Regions from separate parts of the Alkalicoccus luteus genome, predicted to be linked through region 2. Evidence: predicted binding sites of a transcription regulator. Region 2 holds the regulator's gene; the other holds the start of a gene.
What was found. The regulator LexA, encoded in region 2, represses DNA repair genes until DNA is damaged. The targets are predictions, from matches to a motif close to CGAACATATGTTCG.

Region 1 (10,049 bases), on a different contig from region 2:
TCAAACCGCTTCAACACAACGGTTTAACGTTTCGTGGATATTTATCGGATAGACTGGTCAAACGTTGGGTGATATGCTATAATTTGAAATCGTCAGCACTTAACCGTTGAAACGTATAGGAGTGAAACCGCAATGCAGGATCTCTATAAAGAAATACATATGTATCTTAACCAGGAAGAAGAGATAGGCTTCAAACAATTTGATGATTTTTACAAGCGAGTGATCAGCTATTTTAATGATCACGCCGACAGCTTTGAGGAAGAAGACATCTGGAAGGCTCTCTTTATTTCCGAGAACGTCATGTCTAACGCTGACGGCCGCTCTAAAGAGGCAACTTCGCAAAAAGAAACGAAGAAATACGCAAAAATGTCAAAGCGTCTTACGCTGTGGGCACAAAATTTTGCTGCACGCCTTGCTCGAAAAGGCTACAACGAAGAACAGATGAATGCGACGTTTGAAAAAATGTTTGATGACTACGAAAAATTTAAAGAAGAATAAGCTTGCCGACGACACGTTATATTGGTATAATATTTTATGTGCTGATTAATCAGCACTTGCTGCGCCCGTGGTGAAATGGATATCATACAAGATTTCGGCTCTTGCGTTCCGGGTTCGAATCCTGGCGGGCGCGCCACTATATGATTAGCAATCCTTCAGGACTCCCTGGAGGTTTTTTTATATCACATGGTTTCCGTCATTTCAGGCAGCGTATGTCAGCTTTTAAACAATCAGCCGCGTTTTCCGGTGAGTTGCAGTCGCACAGGAACAGCCGCGAGAAGGGAGAAACCGTACTTGACCATACCGATTGGCTACAGAACGCTAAAAACTGCTGTAGGTGCTGCTGCTGCCGTTGCCATTGCGCAAGCACTTCAGCTCGATTTTTTTGCATCGGCCGGTATTATTGCCATCCTTTGTATTCAGCGAACAAGGAAAAAGTCATTGATGACCGCATGGGAGCGTTTTGCTGCATGTATACTCGGTCTTGCTGCAGGGAGCATGCTCTTCGAATTACTTGGCTACCATCCGCTCTCGATCGGGCTGTTGATGCTGCTTTTTATACCACTTTGTGTCAAAATGCGTATCACTTCCGGAATCGTCACCAGTACGGTTATCATTTTTCACGTCTATACAGCAGGAACTGTGACAGTGGGCCTTCTGCTTAATGAGACGGCTTTGATCGTGATAGGTGTAGGCACTGCATTATTAATGAACAGCTACATTCCAAGCAATGAACGGAAGCTTGAGAAGTATCAAACCGAGCTTGAACATTATTACGCAGCTATCTTTCATCGGTTTGCCGATTACATACGTAATGGGGATACCAACTGGGATGGAAACGAAATCACCAAAGTGTCTTCATTGATTCAGGAAGCGAAAAATGAAGCGATGCGAAACCTTGAGAATCATATCATGCGCTATGAAGACACTTTTTATCACTATTTTAAAATGAGAGAAAAACAGCTCGATATCATTGAACGGCTGATGCCGATGCTTACGTCTATCGATTATCATGTGCAGCAGGCTGATATGCTGGCCGACTTTATGGATGATCTCGCAGACGGAGTGCACCCTGCAAATACGGCATATAAGTATATAGATAAGCTTGATGAATTAAAGGAGTCGTACCGAAACATGAAGCTCCCGGAGACGCGTGAAGAATTTGAAGCGAGATCAGCACTTGCCCATGTAGTAAAGGAGCTGGATGATTATCTTGCCATCAAGCAGCAGTTCAAGACTAAAAAGAGGTATGGGGTACTGGAAACTGGAAGCTGATAAATATGTAAGCTTTGCTTGTTTAAAGACTAATACTGGATAATAAAAAAGGTAAGAAAGCCGGATCAGCGCTTCTGATCCGGCTTTCTTCGTTTATCCAGCAAGTTAAAAGTAGCTTACTCCCATGAGGGCAGTACCTAAAAACATTACGATGATCATCATATAAACGATCGCTTTTCGGAATTTACGGGGCATGATTCAACCTCCTCTGCACCATATGCTTTTCATATTGTACCTGCTGAGCGAGCTGTTTTCAAGAGGGTGGGAACATTAGCAGGGGGTATGCTATAATAAACAGGAATTAACAGGAAAGGGGCGTGCAGATGGAAACGTATGAAAAAGCCTATCAAAAATGGCAGGAGAAACTGCAGAAGCAGCTGAATAAGCGGCCGGAACGCAAGGAATTATTTCAAACCGGCTCTCAACTCGAGGTAGACCGAGTATATTTTCCGGACGAAATTGATAACGCTTACATAGAAAAAGCTGGATTTCCTGGAGAATACCCCTATACAAGAGGAATCCGTCATACGATGTACCGAGGTCAGCTCTGGACGATGAGGCAGTATGCTGGATTTGGCTCTGCCCAGGAAACCAATGAACGTTTCCGTTATTTACTAGACCAAGGTCAAACGGGACTGTCAGTCGCATTTGATCTTCCAACTCAAATTGGATACGACAGCGATGATCCTATGTCGCTCGGCGAAGTCGGCAAAGTAGGAGTAGCCATCGATTCTTTAGAAGACATGGAAATGCTGTTCGATCAAATCGACCTCGGCAAAGTCAGTACCTCCATGACGATCAATGCTTCTGCAGCTGTGCTGCTTGCCATGTACATAGCTGTGGCGGAAAAGCAGGGCGTACCTCACGAAAATGTAAGGGGAACGATTCAAAACGACATCTTAAAAGAATATATTGCAAGGGGTACGTACATTTACCCACCAAAGCCTTCCATGCGCCTGATTACCGATATATTTGCGTTTTGCGGCGAAGAAGCCCCGTCGTTTAATACGATCAGCATCAGCGGATATCACATTCGGGAAGCTGGCTCCACAGCTGTGCAGGAGCTTGCTTTTACGATGGCAAATGCTATTGCTTATGTCGAGGCGGCGGTCGACGCGGGCTTGAAGGTGGATGATTTTGCGCCGCGCCTGGCGTTCTTTTTTAATGGACATAATGATTTCTTCGAAGAAGCAGCAAAATTCAGGGCGGCAAGACGTATGTGGGCGAAGCTGATGCGGGAACGGTTCAACGCCAACTCGCCGCGAAGTGAGCAGCTGCGCTTCCACACACAAGTGGCAGGCTCCACGCTCACCGCTCAGCAGCCCGAAAACAATGTCGTGCGAGTCGCGCTTCAGGCAATGGCCGCTGTACTCGGCGGGACGCAGAGTCTGCACACAAATTCCAAGGATGAGGCGCTTTCGCTGCCGACAGAGGAGAGTGCCCGGATTGCGCTTAGAACCCAGCAGATCATTGCTCACGAAACAGGTGCTGCGAATACGATCGATCCGCTTGGAGGCTCGTACTATGTGGAAGCACTGACAGACCGGCTGGAAGAAGAGGCGTTCCTCTACATCGATCATATCGATACGCTTGGCGGTGCCGTCAGTGCCGTTGAGAAGCAGTACATGCAGCGGGAGATACACCGATCCGCCTATGAGGCGCAAAAACGACTGGAACGACATGATGACATTGTTGTAGGAGTGAATGAATTCCAAACGGAGGACGAACAAGCGCCTGATCTGATGAAAGTAGACGAAGCGTTTGTGGAAAATCAACTCAGCCGTTTGGAGAGGTTGAAGGAGAGACGGGATACTGCGAAGGTGGAAGCTGGCCTTGCAGAGCTGAAGCGAACAGCCTCCGGAAACGGAAACCTGATGTATCCTATTTTGGAATGCGTAAGGGCCTACGCCACTGTTGGAGAAATTTGTCACGCTCTGCGGGAAGTATTTGGAGAATATACGTCGTAAGGAGATGGAAGCAATGGACCGGATCAGAGTATTGATTGCAAAGCCGGGTCTGGATGGACATGACAGAGGAGCGCTTGTTATATCTCAGGCGCTTCGGGACGCCGGCATGGAAGTGATTTATACAGGGCTGCGACAGTCGCCGCAGCAGATAGTACGGGCAGCTGTGCAGGAAGACGTAGATGTCATCGGCCTGAGCAGCTTATCAGGAGCGCATAATGTATTGTTTCCAGCTGTCGTGAAAGAGCTTCAGAAGCAGGAAGCAGCTGACATTATCGTGATCGGCGGCGGCGTCATTCCAGCAGATGATGCGGCAGAGCTGGAGCGGAATGGTATCGAAAAAATATTTACACCGGGCACCCCTACTGGAACAATCGCTGCCTATATTGAAGAAACGGTCCGTGGAAGCGGCTCAGAAGCGTTTGCTCCGGCAAAACGAATCGACCATATCGGCATCGCCGTTCACTCCATTGAAGAGGCTGCTTCCTTTTATTCGACCCACTTTCAGCTAAAGGTTGACAAGGTCGTTGATGTACCTGAACAGGGAGTTCGAGTGGCCTTTATTCCAGCAGGTAACGTGAAGCTCGAGCTGCTGGAGCCTCTCGGCGAGAGCAGCCCGATCGCTCACTTTCTCGATAAGCGCGGCGGAGGTCTGCATCATATTGCCGTAGAGGTGGATAACATCCAAGACCGGCTGCAGCAAATGCGGAATTCAGGAGTAGCGCTTATTGATGATGTGCCAAAAACTGGCGCATCAGGTCAGCCGATAGCTTTTTTACATCCGAAAGCAGCGCACGGAACGCTGGTGGAACTGTTAGAGGGGGACGATCAGGATGGATATGTATGACAAGCTGAATGAGCTTTACGATAAACGCAGACGAGTGGAAATGGGGGGAGGCGATGAACGTCAGCAGAAGCAGCGCGATAAAGGAAAGCTCACTGCGCGGGAGCGAATCGACCTCCTCCTGGATGATGATACGTTTGTAGAGCTCCAGCCATTCATGGAGCACCGGTTTGACGAGCCTGGCATGGAGAAAGGGTCAGCTCCTGGGGAAGGCGTCGTTACCGGATACGGAGACGTGAACGGACGCCGGATTTTCCTTTTTGCTCAGGATTTCACCGTGTACGGGGGCGCATTGGGAGAGATGCATGCAAGGAAAATTGCGAACGTAATGGATCTTGCGGTGAAAAATAAATGTCCATTTATTGGATTGAATGATTCAGGTGGAGCAAGAATTCAGGAAGGCGTGCTGTCACTGGATGGATATGGGAATGTATTTTACCGCAATGCTATTTATTCCGGAGTTATCCCTCAAATATCCGTCATACTTGGCCCGTGTGCCGGGGGTGCGGTGTATTCTCCGGCTATCACAGATTTTGTGTTTATGGTGGAAAAAACGAGCCAAATGTTTATCACTGGTCCAAAAGTAATTGAAACAGTAACCGGTGAAAAAATATCTTCTGAAGAGCTTGGCGGTGCCAGTATTCACAGCTCCGTTAGCGGTAACTGTCATTTTACTGGTACGTCAGAAGAAGAGGTCCTGCAGGAAGTCCGCCGCCTGCTTTCCTATCTTCCGCAGCACCAGGGCGAAGAGGCACCTCGCGAATCTTATGAGAACAAGGATGAATTCCTTTATGATCTGCTCGATTCTGTCCCGGCAGATCCGTCAAGACCGTATGATGTCCGTCATATGATCAAGCAGACGGTAGATGAAGGCAGCTTTATGGAAGTTCAAAAAGATTTCGCGAAAAATGCGGTTATTGGATTTGCAAGAATCGGCGGCCGCCCCGCAGGCTTGATTGCAAATCAGCCAAAAGTAATGGCAGGTGGTCTGGATATAAATTCTTCCGATAAAATTGCCCGCTTTATCCGCTTTTGCGACAGTTTCAGGATTCCATTAATCACATTTGAGGATGTTACAGGCTTTTTGCCCGGAGTGCAGCAGGAGCATGGCGGCATTATCCGGCACGGTGCCAAAATACTGTACGCTTATTCAGAAGCGACCGTGCCCAAAATCACCGTCATTACCCGAAAAGCATACGGCGGTGCGTACGTAGCATTGAACAGCAAATCGATCGGGGCTGATATTGTGTATGCGTGGCCGAACGCTGAAATTGCTGTGATGGGACCTCACGGAGCTGCTAACGTGATTTTTGCTCGTGAAATCCAGGACAGTGATGACCCCGAGGCTGTAAGAGCTGAAAAGATTGAACTGTATCGCGAGAAATTTGCCAATCCGTATATTGCAGCGGCAAACGGAATGGTGGATGATGTGATCGACCCAAGAGAAACAAGAATGAAGCTGATGCAAAGTCTGCGTATGCTGGAAGTGAAATCGGAACAGCGTCCTGAAAAAAGGCATGGGAATATTCCTCTTTAATACCTTATGATACAATCAGAAACGTACATAAGCTGGAGGAGGACATGATAGTGAATAAACAACGATTGCTGGATGAATTTTTAGAGCTGGTTCAAACTGATTCAGAAACGAAATATGAAAGAGAAATAGCAGATTTACTCATCCAAAAACTTCAAGACATTGGAATGGATGTTGTAGAGGATTCGTCTCAGCCTCGAACGGGACACGGAGCAGGGAATCTGATCGCGACATTGGAAGGAAACACAAATGGGAAAGCAATTTATTTTACATCTCACATGGACACTGTCGTACCAGGATTATCTGTTCAGCCTGTTGTCGAGGACGGGGTTATACGCTCGGACGGAACCACCGTTCTGGGAGCTGACGACAAGGCCGGTATAGCAGCCATGTTTGAAGCCGTACGCACGCTGAAGGAAGAGGGCGCTGCCCATGGAACGATACAGTTTATTATTACGGTAGGAGAGGAATCAGGTTTAGCAGGCGCCAGGGAATTAGATATGGAGCTGGTTAACGCAGATTTCGGCTATGCACTCGACAGTGACGGTGCCGTAGGAAGCATTGTGACGGCTGCGCCAAATCAGGCAAAATTGTTTATTACATGTCATGGTCAAAAAGCGCATGCAGGTGTAGCGCCAGAACGTGGCATATCTGCTATTCAAGTTGCTGCTGATGCGGTAAGCCGGATGCCGCTTGGGCGTATTGATGAGGAAACAACTGCAAATATTGGGAGAATTGAAGGCGGAAGCCAGACAAATATCGTTTGCGATCGAGTCGACTTGAAGGCTGAGGCACGTTCACTCGTCCGTTCCAAGCTCGAAGCACAGACAGCTGCCATGCGAGAGGCATGCGAGAAGGCGGCTGAACGCTTTCAGACAACTGTGGATGTGGATATTCAATTTGTCTATCCGGGCTTTAAACAGGCTGAAACGGATGAGGTTGTTGAATTTGCAGTTGAAGCTGTTAAACAAATCGGCAGAGAGCCTTTGTTAAAGCAAAGCGGCGGAGGAAGCGACGCGAATATAATTGCCGGGCACGGCGTCCCGACTGTCAATTTGGGCGTAGGATATGAAAACATTCACACAACAGCTGAAAGTATACCCGAGCAGGAATTGTATAATCTTGCAGAGCTCACTTACGCATTGATGAAGCAGTCAGCACACGCATAACAAAAAACGGTGCCGGTAATCCGGTACCGTTTTCAGAGTGTTGATAAAGTCATTTCAGGTGAATGACTTTGCATCTGCCTGCATCTGCGGACCCTCGCTTTCCGGAGGGAACGGGCTCAGCTAACCGCTTCTTCCTTTCGTCAGAAGCGCTGGATCTTCGCCTCGTTCTGATCCTCCCGGAGTCGGGTTTCCTCCGATTTAGCAGCTGGCTGTCCGGTTAAAACCCTGGTGAAGATTCACACGAGCTTGTTCCATCTAGAGGGAACCTTTCGTTAGGCAGCGCTTCGATGTCGAATCGGGATGAACGTCAACGTATCCACCAAAAAAAGCCGCAGCGTCCAGCGATTGAGACGTTTTTCTCCATCAAACAAATTCATTTCCCCTTTGTGTCCGGCGTGCCCGTGGAATTAGCGCAGCCTGAAGATCCTTTCTCAGAGGTTTATCCTGAGAAATAGCTGAAGGCAAGCCCACGGCAGGCTCGGTAAACAGAGGGGAAAGTCAATCAATCGAATAAACATGTAAACAAATTGACTTTATCAACAGCCTGAAAACGGTGCCGGTAATCCGGCACCGTTTTAACTATTTCAAAATCCAAGGGCACTCCATTCACTGTAAAAGACCAATCGATTCCTGTCTGCCGAACTCTATTGACTCCAAGATCGTCTCTTCTGAGCAGCCGATCAGCTGGGCCAGCTGTCTAATCGTAGGTGAAGGCGCCCTGGCGGCCGTAAACTCCTTTAAGGCCTCCGTAACCAGGTGAAGAACCGATTGATGAACAGGAGATTGATAAAATTGCTCCCTCATCAATATCGACCACCTTTCTATATACGTAGTATAGCATAGATAATAGTCACGGTCGAACGTATGTTTACAAAATGTTGTGAATAATTTGTAAATTTCATGAATCGTACCTGCTTATTTGCGGCTTATCGTCTTTGGAGGAAGTTGAGTGTTAGTTTATACATATCATAGCTGAAAACAGTTTATGCTTTACCGCCTTTTTTGCTCTAAAAAGCTTTGCAAGAGTAGCTTAACGTTTAGCGGTGCAGGAGCAAAATCTGATAAAATGAAAAGAGACTATGGAGAGAAAAGGAGGGCGTCAGCGTGAGTCACCGAATCATTTTTCATATTGATTTGAACAGCTTTTATGCCTCTGTTGAAGCAGCTGATGACCCTTCGCTAAAAGGCAAGCCGCTTGCTATTGCAGGAAACGCCAAAAAAAGGAAAGGCATCGTTGTAACGGCTAGTTACGAAGCTAAAAAAATGGGCGTGAAGCCACCGGTGCCTCTGTGGGAAGCTAAGAAGGCATGCCCCGATTTGCTTGTCAGAGAGCCGCGCTTTCCAAGGTACCGGGAAATGTCTGCAAAATTTTTTGAGGTGCTGCGCAGTAAAACAGGTTTAGTGGAGCCGGTATCGATTGATGAAGGCTACCTGGATATGACGAAATACTTATATGGAAAGCATCCTGTTGCCGTGGCTCAATCAATTCAGCAGGAGGTGCTGGATACTTTGGGGCTTCCTTGCAGCATTGGTATTGGACCTAACAAATTCCTTGCGAAAACAGCAAGTGACTGGAAAAAACCGCTAGGTATTACGGTATTGCGAAAGCGGGATGTGCAGCGCCTTTTATGGCCGCTGCCCTGTGAGGAGATGCATGGAATTGGAGCGAGAACAGCAGAAAAACTGAGGCAGCTGAGTATTGAAACAATTGGTGATATCGCAGCTTATGGAGAGGATAAGCTGAAAAGCACGTTCGGCTCGAGTGGAGGCAGAATGTTTGAAAAAGCGTGGGGAATTGATAGCAGACCCGTTGATCCGGAATCAGCTGAAGAGTTTAAAAGTATCGGTCATTCGCGCACGCTTCCGGAAGATGCGGTAAGCCTGCAGGATATGGCGCCAGTAATTCATCTGCTGTCCAATTTAGTTGCACAGCGACTTCATAAGAAATACGTTTATGCTTCCGGTCTGCAGCTTACAATCAGATACAGTACGTGGGAAACCATACAGCGTTCCATCAGACTTCCATATCCACTTTCCGACCATCAGACGATTGAATCCTGCGCCAAAGAGCTGCTGGAGACATCTTGGAACGGAGACAGGGTCAGGCTGTTAGGTTTAACAGGAATTGACCTGATTGAAAAAGGCAGTGCAGTAAAACAGCTTGATTTGTTTTCTTATCAGAAGGACAAAGAAGAATGGGATCGAGACGAACACGTTAGACAGCTGCAAGAGCGGTTCGGTCCAACGGCTGTTCGGCGAGGCTATTACAAATAGAATCAGGTGTGCCACATCGACTGTCTAAACTGCTTGCTGTGTTTACCTGCAAATTAATTCGTTCGCATGCCGTCCATCTTCACTTGTAAACAGAGATTTGCCTTAGGCTGCTGCTTAAGGCTTCTTCTAATTTACTTAATAGATAGCACGTTAGAAGGGGATGGATTCATATGGGCAGTGCTTTTCACGAGATGTTTTCACTCCCCATGCTGACTTCTCACGAACGGACTGCCGCTCAAAACCAGAACGAGAGTGAAGCTTTAGACTCTCTTTCACCCTGCAGCTTACAAGCGAAGCGTCGTTTGAGTAACGCTTACACGGCGGGCTCGTGCTAATTGGTATCAATCTTCGTCACCTCCCTGCAAGTGACCGGCTCTGAAGGGCCTCCAATCATGGAGGGATTAAAACGAGTCGAGAATCCGGCGGCCGGCAGTGCGTTTCACGTGCCTGGTTAGGCCTGCACGATCGGCTTCCATACGGATAGAATCTTC
Region 2 (10,049 bases):
GCACAGTTAAGCTATACGCTGCCGAGGCTGCGAGGCCAGGGAACGTCCCTTTCGCGACTTGGAGGCGGAATTGGAACACGTGGGCCTGGTGAAACGAAGCTCGAGACCGACCAGCGCCATATACGAAGCCGGATGGCCGAGCTTAGACGCAGGCTGAATGAAGTGACAAGCCACCGTTCGCGCTACAGGGAAAACCGGAAAGAAAAAGAGGTCTTTCAAATCGCCCTGGTAGGCTACACGAATGCCGGTAAATCGACGTTGCTTGAACAGTTGGCAAAAAGCGAAACGTTTATAGAGGATAAGCTGTTTGCGACACTGGACCCGCTGTCGAGAAAAGTCAAGCTGCCTTCAGGATTTCAGTTCTTATTAACCGATACAGTTGGTTTTATTCAACAACTGCCGACAACGCTCATAGCCGCATTCCGATCAACTCTTGAAGAAGTGAAGGAAGCGGACTTTCTCCTGCATATTGTAGACGCTTCTCACGCAGATGCTGACAACCATGAAGCTTCGGTACATTCGCTGTTAGACGAGCTTGGCGCTGGGACTGTACCTGCAATGACGGTTTATAACAAAAAAGATCTAATAAAAGGACCTCATGTTCCGTCAGCAGGTTCCGGAAACTCAATTGCAGTCAGCGCAAAGGATCCCCATGATATTGCGCTTCTGTTTCAAAAACTTGAGCAGCAGCTGAAGGCACAATTTCTTCCTTACGTCGTCCGCTTTGCAGCTTCGGAAGGTAAATTTCTGCATCGATTAAAACAGGAAACAATTGTTACGAATGAAACTTTCAATGAAACGACCGATGAATATGAATTTTCTGGCTACGCACCTGCCGAGACGGCTATAGCCAATGAAGTGATGAGAAAGAGGAGGGAAAAGCCGGAGACTTAACCGGCTGTTATTATGATGGAACGATCTACGATTACTGCTATGAGTGAAGCTGTCCACCGCAGCTTGTTGGAACGGTTTTTCACAATAGGTAAAACGGTAGAAACAAATCAAAAGCGAGTGTTAAATGCATTCCGAAAAGCGGAGGTGTCTGATTTTCATTTTGCGCCGTCTACAGGATATGGATATGACGACGCGGGAAGAGATAAGCTCGAAGAAATATATGCCGATGTATTTGCTACTGAATCAGCACTTGTCAGAAGCCAGTTTGTCTCTGGTACTCATGCGATCAGCACCGCTTTATTCGGCGTGCTGCGGCCTGGTGATGAACTGCTTTATATCACGGGCCGCCCCTATGACACGCTTGAGGAGGTGATTGGATTAAAAGGAGAAGCTGGGGGCGGTTCTCTTAAGGATTACAATATATCGTACAGAGAAATTGAGTTAACAAACGGCAGCATTGATGTTAATGAAGTGTTAAGGCAGATAACTGACCGAACAAAAGTGATCGGAATCCAGCGTTCCAGAGGGTATGGAGATCGTCCTTCCATAAAAATAAAAGAGATGGAGCAGGTCATTCGATCGCTAAAAGCCGTTTATCCGGATGTAATTGTGTTTGTAGATAATTGTTACGGTGAATTTGTGGAAGATAAAGAACCGGGCCACGCAGGTGCTGACTTAATCGCTGGTTCGCTGATCAAAAATCCGGGGGGAGGCTTAGCGCTTACCGGAGGTTATATTTGCGGGAGGGATGAGTTGCTGAAGAAGTGTGCAAATCGCCTTGCAGCTCCCGGAATTGGAGCAGAAGGGGGCGCGACGACAGGAGTCCTGCATGGTATGTTTCAAGGCTTTTTCCTTGCTCCTCATGTCGTTGGCGAAGCACTCAAAGGAGCTGTATTCACGGCAGCTCTTCTCGAAAAAGCAGGGATGACCGTCGACCCGAAAGCTTGTGAAGCGCGCACAGATTTAATACAGTCTGTTCATTTTAACTCTGCCGAAGAAATGACGGCCTTCTGCCAAACAATTCAACAGTATTCCCCAGTAGATGCGCATGTCACCCCGCAGCCTTCTCCAATGCCGGGATACAGCGACGATGTCATTATGGCAGCCGGTGCATTTGTTCAAGGCGCAAGTATTGAGCTTTCAGCTGACGGGCCGCTGCGACCGCCTTACCGAGCATATGTCCAGGGCGGGCTCACGTTTGAACATGTAAAAACAGCAGTAACGGAAGCGGCTGCTGCAGCTGTGTCAAATGGAATAAGCAGAGAACACGAGAAAAACAGATGAAGATGGATTATAGGTGAGATAAAAGGCGATGATTTCAGTCAAAAGCACATGAACCACGATTTTGATTGTCAGAAAATTTCCCTGTTAGATTATCTGACAATCACCTTTTCATCACTCGTAAAGTTCGGTAGGATACAACTATCGCAGTTTTCAGAATTACCTGAAGCTGTTCAGATTATCGAAGGAGGAGAATATAAACATGAGCAATACGACTAAAAAAGACATAATGAAAATGGCTGAGGAGGAAAACGTTAAGTTTATCCGACTACAGTTCACTGATTTGCTGGGAATCATCAAGAACGTTGAAATCCCGGTGGACCAGCTTCCAAAAGCGCTCGACAATCTGATGATGTTTGATGGATCCTCCATCGAAGGTTTCGTTCGAATTGAAGAATCCGATATGTATCTTCATCCGGACCTTGAAACGTGGGTTGTATTCCCTTGGACTCCCGAAAAAGGAAAAGTGGCTCGTCTGATTTGTGACGTTCACAACCCGGATAAAGACCGCACGCCGTTTGCCGGTGATCCACGCGGAATTCTTAAAAAAGTACTTAAAGAAGCAGAAGATCTCGGATTCTCCGACTTCAATATTGGACCTGAGCCGGAATTCTTCCTGTTCAAAAATGATGAAAACGGAGAGCCGACTCTTGAACTTAATGATAAAGGCGGATATTTTGACCTTGCGCCTACAGACCTTGGGGAGAACTGCCGACGCGACATCGTGCTTGAACTGGAGGATATGGGCTTTGAAATTGAAGCTTCCCACCACGAGGTAGCACCTGGTCAGCATGAGATTGACTTCAAATACGCGGATGCTGTTACAACAGCTGATAACATCCAGACGTTTAAGCTCGTTGTTAAAACAATTGCGCGTAAACACGGATTGCATGCTACATTCATGCCAAAGCCGCTTTTCGGTGTGAATGGTAATGGAATGCATGCAAACATGTCTCTTTTCCGCAGTGAAAAAGATAATGCATTCTATGATGAGTCAACAGAAACTGGCATGAGTGAAACAGCTATGCAATTCCTGGCTGGTATTCTTAAGCATGCAGATGCTTTTACTGCCATTACGAATCCAACCGTTAACTCCTACAAACGACTCGTACCAGGTTATGAAGCACCTTGCTACATCGCATGGTCCATGCGTAACCGTTCACCGCTCGTGCGTATTCCTTCTTCACGTGGTCTTTCCACACGTATCGAGGTACGCAGCGTAGACCCTGCAGCTAATCCGTATCTGGCAATGGCAGCACTTCTGGCAGCAGGCCTTGACGGGGTGCGCAAGAAGCTTACTCCGCCAGAAGAAACAAACCGCAATATCTATGCGATGGATGCACAGGAGCGTGAAGCAGAAGGCATCCAGGCGCTTCCTGCATCACTGAAAGAAGCGATTGAAGCATTGGCAAAAAACGAGACGATTACGAAATCACTCGGAAGCCATGCTCTGGAACACTTCATTGAAGCGAAAGAAATTGAGTGGGATATGTTTGCCACCCAGGTTCACCCTTGGGAGCGCGAGCAGTACATCCAGACGTATTAAGAATAGCGAAGAGCTGTCCGCATCCGGACAGCTCTTCTTTTGTGAATTTAGCCGCATAAAACAGCAGCGCCTCCTGATTGTTCAGGAGGCGCTGCTGTACAGTCATCGGTTATTCCCGTTTAATGAAGCGTGCGGAACACCCCGACAACCTTACCGAGAATTTGAACGTAATCTAAGATGATCGGCTCGAGAGAAGCGTTTTCCGGCTGAAGGCGGAAATAATCCTTCTCTTTAAAAAAACGTTTGACAGTAGCTTCGTTTTCATCGGTCATGGCTACGACAATATCTCCATTATCCGCATGGGCCTGCTGGCGTACAACGACGTAATCACCGTCGAATATACCGGCTTCGATCATGGAATCACCAGAAATCTCCAGAATAAACGATTCTTCATCCTGTGCGAGACTAGCCGGAAGTGGAACATACTCTTCAACATTTTCAATCGCGGTTATCGGCTGCCCGGCCGTTACCTTACCAATTACAGGAACAGAGATAGACGGGGTATGCGCAATAGACTGGTCACCCTCCTGACCAATAACTTCAATCGCTCTCGGCTTTGTAGGATCGCGACGAATAAAGCCTTTTTTTTCTAATCTGGAAAGATGGCCGTGAACGGTCGAGCTGGAAGCGAGACCGACTGCTTCACCAATCTCTCTGACGGACGGAGGATAGCCTTTATCCTTGACCTCATCCCGGATAAAATCGAGGATCGCCTGCTGCCGGGTGGATAATTTCGTCATGTAAACACCTCATTATTTTAGGTTAGAAACATTCGAGCTTATATTTCCTTATGGAAAAGTATAGCATGAGAACAAAGGTTTCGCAAACGTTCGTTCTATTTTAATGTTGACACGAACGTTCGTTCCTTGTAAGCTGTTTATAGAATGTACGAACAAATATTCCTGCGAACAAAGGGGCGAACAGTTATGATCAGGCATTGGAACATCACAGGACCAGTAACATCACTACTTGCAGCAGCTGCTATTTTCTCAGCAGCCGGGGTAACCGGAGAAGATCATCCTGTTATGCCGGCCGACGGCGAACACGTGGTGAAGGAAGGTGAATCACTTTGGACTGTAGCTGATTCTATGTCTGAAGAGCTGGACATGAAGCTGGAAGAAACCGTATACTGGCTGAAGCAGGAAAATGAGCTGGACAATGAAACAATTTATCCTGGACAATCATTAACCGTGCCAGGCGAGTGGATTGGAGTGGCATCAGAGTGAATGCTTTTATATACTGCCGCGTAAGCACTGAAAAAGAAACACAGCAAAGTTCGTTGGCACGGCAGGAAGAAGAGCTGGCGGCAGCTGCAAAAGAATGGGGAATGAATACGGTACAAATTGAACGGGAGGAAGCGAGCGGTTATGACGTCGACAGGCCTGGGATTCTCACGATCCTGGAGGGAATGAAAGAAACTGAAGATGCTTGTTTGCTTATTCAGGATGAAACCCGGCTTGGACGAGGGAATGCCAGGATGGCTCTACTGCACCAGCTTCGTAAATATGACTGCACTGTTTATTCCATTAAGGATAATGGGAAGCTGCAAGTTTCAGAGACTGATTCAATGGTATTGGAAATTGTATCGCTTGTCGAAGAATATCAGCGCAAGCTTCAAAATGCGAAGATCAAGCGCGGGATGAAGAAGGCGGTTGATGGCGGCTACAAACCTCACAATAATTTGGAACGGCATCGCCTCGGCGGCCGTAAAAAAATGGAGGTCCCGGTAGAGGAAATCGTCCGGCTTCGTCACAACGGAATGACGTTTCATGAGATTGCAGTCATGATGCGTGGGCTTGGATTTACGGTTTCCAAAGCTACTGCTCATAGAAGGTACCGGGAATACGTGCATGAGAGCAGACTGCTTGAAAACGATTCTGTGAACCGGTAAAATGAACCTATTATTTATAATTGGAGGCATGTTACAGGTGATCAGTAAAGAAAAACTCGACCGGATTAACCTATTAGCTAAAAAAGCTAAGGCAGACGGTTTATCTATCAAAGAACAAAAAGAACAAAAAGAGCTGCGCCAGGAATATTTAAAAAACGTTCGCAGCAGTTTTCGTAATCAACTGAGCTCTGTTAAAGTGGTTGATGAAGAAGGAAATGATGTAACGCCGGAAAAGCTGAAAGCGGAAAAACGGAACAACAATATTATTCATTAGCAGATAAACCATTCTTATAAAGGAATGGTTTTTTATCAGTCTATTTGTTCATTGAATGAACAAATAGACTGAACCCGCGCCTGTCAACGATACGCCAGCCTGCAGACGTACGTACAATTGTGTGCAAAGTTTCGTTTTCTGGTTGTCTAACCGGTGCGAAACATATATCATAAAACGAGTAAGGTAAATTAAAACGCAAAGTGAGGGTGTTAATTCATGACAATGACCACTTCCGTTGATCAACTGTCGATTAATACGATCCGTACCCTATCAATTGACAGCATTGAAAAAGCTAATTCCGGACATCCGGGTATGCCAATGGGCTCTGCACCGATGGCGTACAAGTTATTCACTGAATTTATGCAGCACAACCCGGCGAATCCTGACTGGTTTAACCGGGACAGATTCATCCTGTCAGCAGGTCATGGATCCATGCTGCTTTACAGCCTGCTGCACCTGCACGGCTATGATGTAACGCTTGATGATTTGAAGAACTTCCGACAGTTCAACAGCCGTACTCCTGGCCACCCTGAATATAAGCACACCCCCGGCGTTGAGGCAACTACTGGACCGCTTGGACAGGGAATTGCGATGGCTACGGGCTTTGCGATGGCTGAAGCGCACCTTAGCGCAGTGTATAACAAGCCTGGATACGACCTGATCGACCACTATACGTACACGATCTGTGGAGATGGTGATCTAATGGAAGGGGTTTCGGCTGAATCGGCCTCTCTCGCTGGACACCTGAAACTCGGTAAACTGATTGTTCTCTACGATTCCAACGACATCTCACTGGATGGCGATCTGCACCAGTCATTCTCTGAAAGCGTAGCTGACCGGTACCGTGCGTATGGATGGCATGTATTGTACGTAGAGGATGGCAATGACCTTGAAGCAATCACAAAAGCTGTTGAAGAAGCGAAAGCGGATGATCGTCCATCGATGATTGAAGTAAAGACAGTTATCGGGTACGGGTCTCCGAACAAGAGCGGGAAGTCGGCTTCCCACGGTGCTCCGCTTGGAGAAGAAGAAGCTGCAGCTGCTAAAAAAGCGTACAACTGGGAATATAAAGAACCGTTCTATATTCCTGACGAAGTAAAAGCGCATTACAACAGTCAGAAAGAAAAAGGACAGCAGCAGGAAGAGGCGTGGAACAATCTTTTCGCGTCTTATAAAGAAGAATATCCCGAGCTCGGCGCACAGCTCGAACGAGCGATTCACAACGAGCTTCCGGAAGACTGGGATGTTGATATCCCTGTATATGAGGAAGGCGATAAATCCGCTACAAGAGCATCCGGGGGCGAAGTGCTAAATGCCATTGCCGGCCGGGTACCTAATCTGTTTGGAGGGTCTGCAGACCTTGCATCATCCAATAAAACGATGCTGAATGGTGAAGAAGACTTTAGCCGCAACAACTACGCAGGACGAAACATCTGGTTCGGCGTAAGAGAATTTGCAATGGCGGCTGCCGTTAATGGCATGGCTCTTCACGGGGGAGTTAAACCTTACGGCGCTACATTCTTCGTCTTTTCTGATTACCTGCGACCGGCAGTCCGGCTTGCAGCCTTGATGAAAATTCCGTCTACGTTTGTCTTTACACATGACAGTATCGCTGTTGGGGAAGACGGTCCAACTCACGAACCGGTTGAACAGCTTCCATCTCTCCGTGCGATGCCAGGGCTTTCCCTTATTCGACCTGCTGACGGCAATGAGACAGCTGCGGCCTGGAGACTTGCTGTTGAATCTAAGGATCATCCGACCGCACTCGTGCTGACTCGACAAGGCCTGCCAGTGCTGCCAGGGTCAAAGGATTCAGCTTTGGAAGGTGTTAAAAAAGGCGCGTATGTAATTAGCGAAGCAAATGGACGTCCAGACGGCCTGCTGCTCGCCTCAGGTTCAGAAGTGTCACTAGCAGTGGATGCACAGTCTGCGCTTGAAAAAGAAGGCATTTTTGTATCAGTTGTATCTGTTCCAAGCTGGGACCGCTTTGACAAGCAGTCAGATGCGTATAAAGAATCTGTACTGCCATCCGATGTGAAGGCTCGACTGGCTATTGAAGTAGCTTCTCCGCTTGGATGGGAGCGTTATACTGGTTCAGAAGGGTCTGTGCTCGGGATTGAAACATTTGGTGCCTCAGCACCAGGTGATCAGATTATGAAGGAGTATGGATTCCATACAGACAACGTTGTAAACCGATTTAAACAGCTTTTAAACAAATAAGTGCCGTGTTCCAGATGGTCTGAGCTGAATCAGACCATCTGTTTTTTAGCTGATAAATAGCGAATCCTGTCCAAAAGCTTCTTTGCAAATGGACTGCTCTCATGTATACTAATGGAGGTTAGGAATTGTGAGTAGAAGGAGGGTCAGGCGATGCAGCTGTGGCTTGCGATATTGTTAATTGTCATCGCTTTACTGGCAGGAATTGCACTTGGTTTTTTCATCGCGAGAAAATATATGATGAATTATATGAAGAAGAATCCGCCGATTAATGAAAAAATGCTGCGAGTGATGATGATGCAGATGGGCATGAATCCGTCTCAAAAGAAAATTAATCAAATGATGAAAGCAATGAACAACGCGAACGATAAATAAAGCGATTTGTTCTGCTGAACGTGCATTTGAAACCCGGAAGAAGGGTGGCTGTTCGAGCTGATCGAACAGCTTTTTTCATATCCGGGGATACTGAAAGAGCAGGTGAACAAACGATGAGTACCCTTGAACTTCCCTCCATACAGGTAACAAAAATGCTGGAGAAAAACCTGCCAGTTGTTGATGTCCGCTCACCGGGAGAATTTGCACATTTTTCATATCCGGGAAGCATTAACCTTCCTCTCTTTACGGACGAGGAGCGCGTTGAAGTCGGCACTACGTATAAGCAGGTGGACCCCGAGCGTGCAAAAGATATCGGAATTACACATTTTGCTGAAAAGCTTCCGGAATATTACCAGACGATAAAAGAACTGACGGAAAACGGAGCAAAACCAGTCGTTATAGCCTGTGCAAGAGGCGGGATGCGAAGCGGAAGTTTTGTCTCCCTGTTTGCCTCATTGAAGCTGCCGGTTCTCCAGCTGGAAGGCGGAATACGCTCAATCAGAAGATATGTGCAGGTCGAACTGGAGCGATTGTCCACTTTGCCATGGAAGGCAATTGTAATTGGAGGTTATACCGGCACTAGAAAAACGGTTTGGCTGGAAGAGCTTCAAAAAAAGTCATGGCCCGTATTAAATCTGGAAGGCCTCGCTAGTCACCGAGGTTCGATATTCGGTCACATTGGATTAGAAAAACGGTCTCAAAAGCAGTTTGAATGGCTGCTTATGAAAGAACTGCAGAATCTTGAGCATTTCCCTTATATGATTATGGAAGCAGAGAGCAAACGGATCGGACCTATTGTTCTGCCGGAATGGCTTCAGCAAATAAAAGAAAAAGGCGCATATGTAGAGCTGCATGATTCCATGAAAAACCGTGTTGCGTATCTGCTGAAGGAATATAAGCCAACAGAAAACGCGGAATCGTTTAAACAGGCATTGGATCGCTTGAAAAAAAGACTCAAGCCTTATTCGCTTGAAGTTATCGAAGCTGCCGAGCAAAAAGATGACTACGCTGCCATTTTTGAAGAATTACTGACCTCTTATTATGATCCTAGATATTCACATAAGCAGCAGGAGTATACCGAGAACGAGAGGATCTATCCTGTGCATATAGAAGACATGACGCAGGAGCAAATTCTCCAGGCGATCAGCGAAGCGGTTGAAGAGCAGGCTGATCAACTGAAAACATAGCAGGCAGGTTATTGTCCCATTACTGTTTATTCAGGGAAGCATCTGGCTCGCTGAATATGCTATACTGAACGCGGGAGTGCGATAGGGGGGAGCGCTATGTATGCAGTGCTGTTTGCAGTAGCTGCCTTTCTGATGGCTTGTGCCGCTGTAGTAATTCGTATGAGAGCCATGAAAAAACCTGCGTCGGTAAAGAAAATTTTAATACCGCCCGCAGCGATGTCTACCGGCTTTCTTATGTTTTTATATCCGCCGGTTCAGCAGATCACCTGGCTGGAGGCAGCTGAAGCGTTTACAGTAGGATTGCTATTTTCTATTATTCTAATTAAAACATCGTCATTTGAAATTCGACATGGAGATGTCTACATGAAACGATCCAAGTGGTTT

Region 1: the regulator LexA is predicted to act here: its motif matches at 8,142-8,155, upstream of ACSZLD_RS15035 (DNA polymerase IV).

Annotation. Positions count from the first base shown of each region.
Region 1 covers NZ_JBPZEY010000013.1:21,957-32,005, reverse strand. Annotated here, with positions in the region: gene ACSZLD_RS15080 (hypothetical protein) at 133-498, shown strand; tRNA gene ACSZLD_RS15075 (tRNA-Arg) at 560-634, shown strand; gene ACSZLD_RS15070 (aromatic acid exporter family protein) at 793-1,773, shown strand; gene prli42 (stressosome-associated protein Prli42) at 1,879-1,968, opposite strand; gene ACSZLD_RS15060 (acyl-CoA mutase large subunit family protein) at 2,097-3,740, shown strand; gene mce (methylmalonyl-CoA epimerase) at 3,754-4,584, shown strand; gene ACSZLD_RS15050 (acyl-CoA carboxylase subunit beta) at 4,571-6,118, shown strand; gene ACSZLD_RS15045 (M20/M25/M40 family metallo-hydrolase) at 6,166-7,284, shown strand; gene ACSZLD_RS15040 (hypothetical protein) at 7,891-8,088, opposite strand; gene ACSZLD_RS15035 (DNA polymerase IV) at 8,389-9,558, shown strand.
Region 2 covers NZ_JBPZEY010000002.1:224,123-234,171, forward strand. Annotated here, with positions in the region: gene hflX (GTPase HflX) at 1-894, shown strand, start outside; gene ACSZLD_RS03335 (methionine gamma-lyase family protein) at 907-2,178, shown strand; gene glnA (type I glutamate--ammonia ligase) at 2,378-3,721, shown strand; gene lexA (transcriptional repressor LexA) at 3,841-4,461, opposite strand; gene yneA (cell division suppressor protein YneA) at 4,648-4,947, shown strand; gene ACSZLD_RS03355 (YneB family resolvase-like protein) at 4,944-5,612, shown strand; gene ACSZLD_RS03360 (DUF896 domain-containing protein) at 5,650-5,886, shown strand; gene tkt (transketolase) at 6,109-8,106, shown strand; gene ACSZLD_RS03370 (YneF family protein) at 8,257-8,478, shown strand; gene mnmH (tRNA 2-selenouridine(34) synthase MnmH) at 8,592-9,665, shown strand; gene ACSZLD_RS03380 (CcdC family protein) at 9,762-10,049, shown strand, end outside.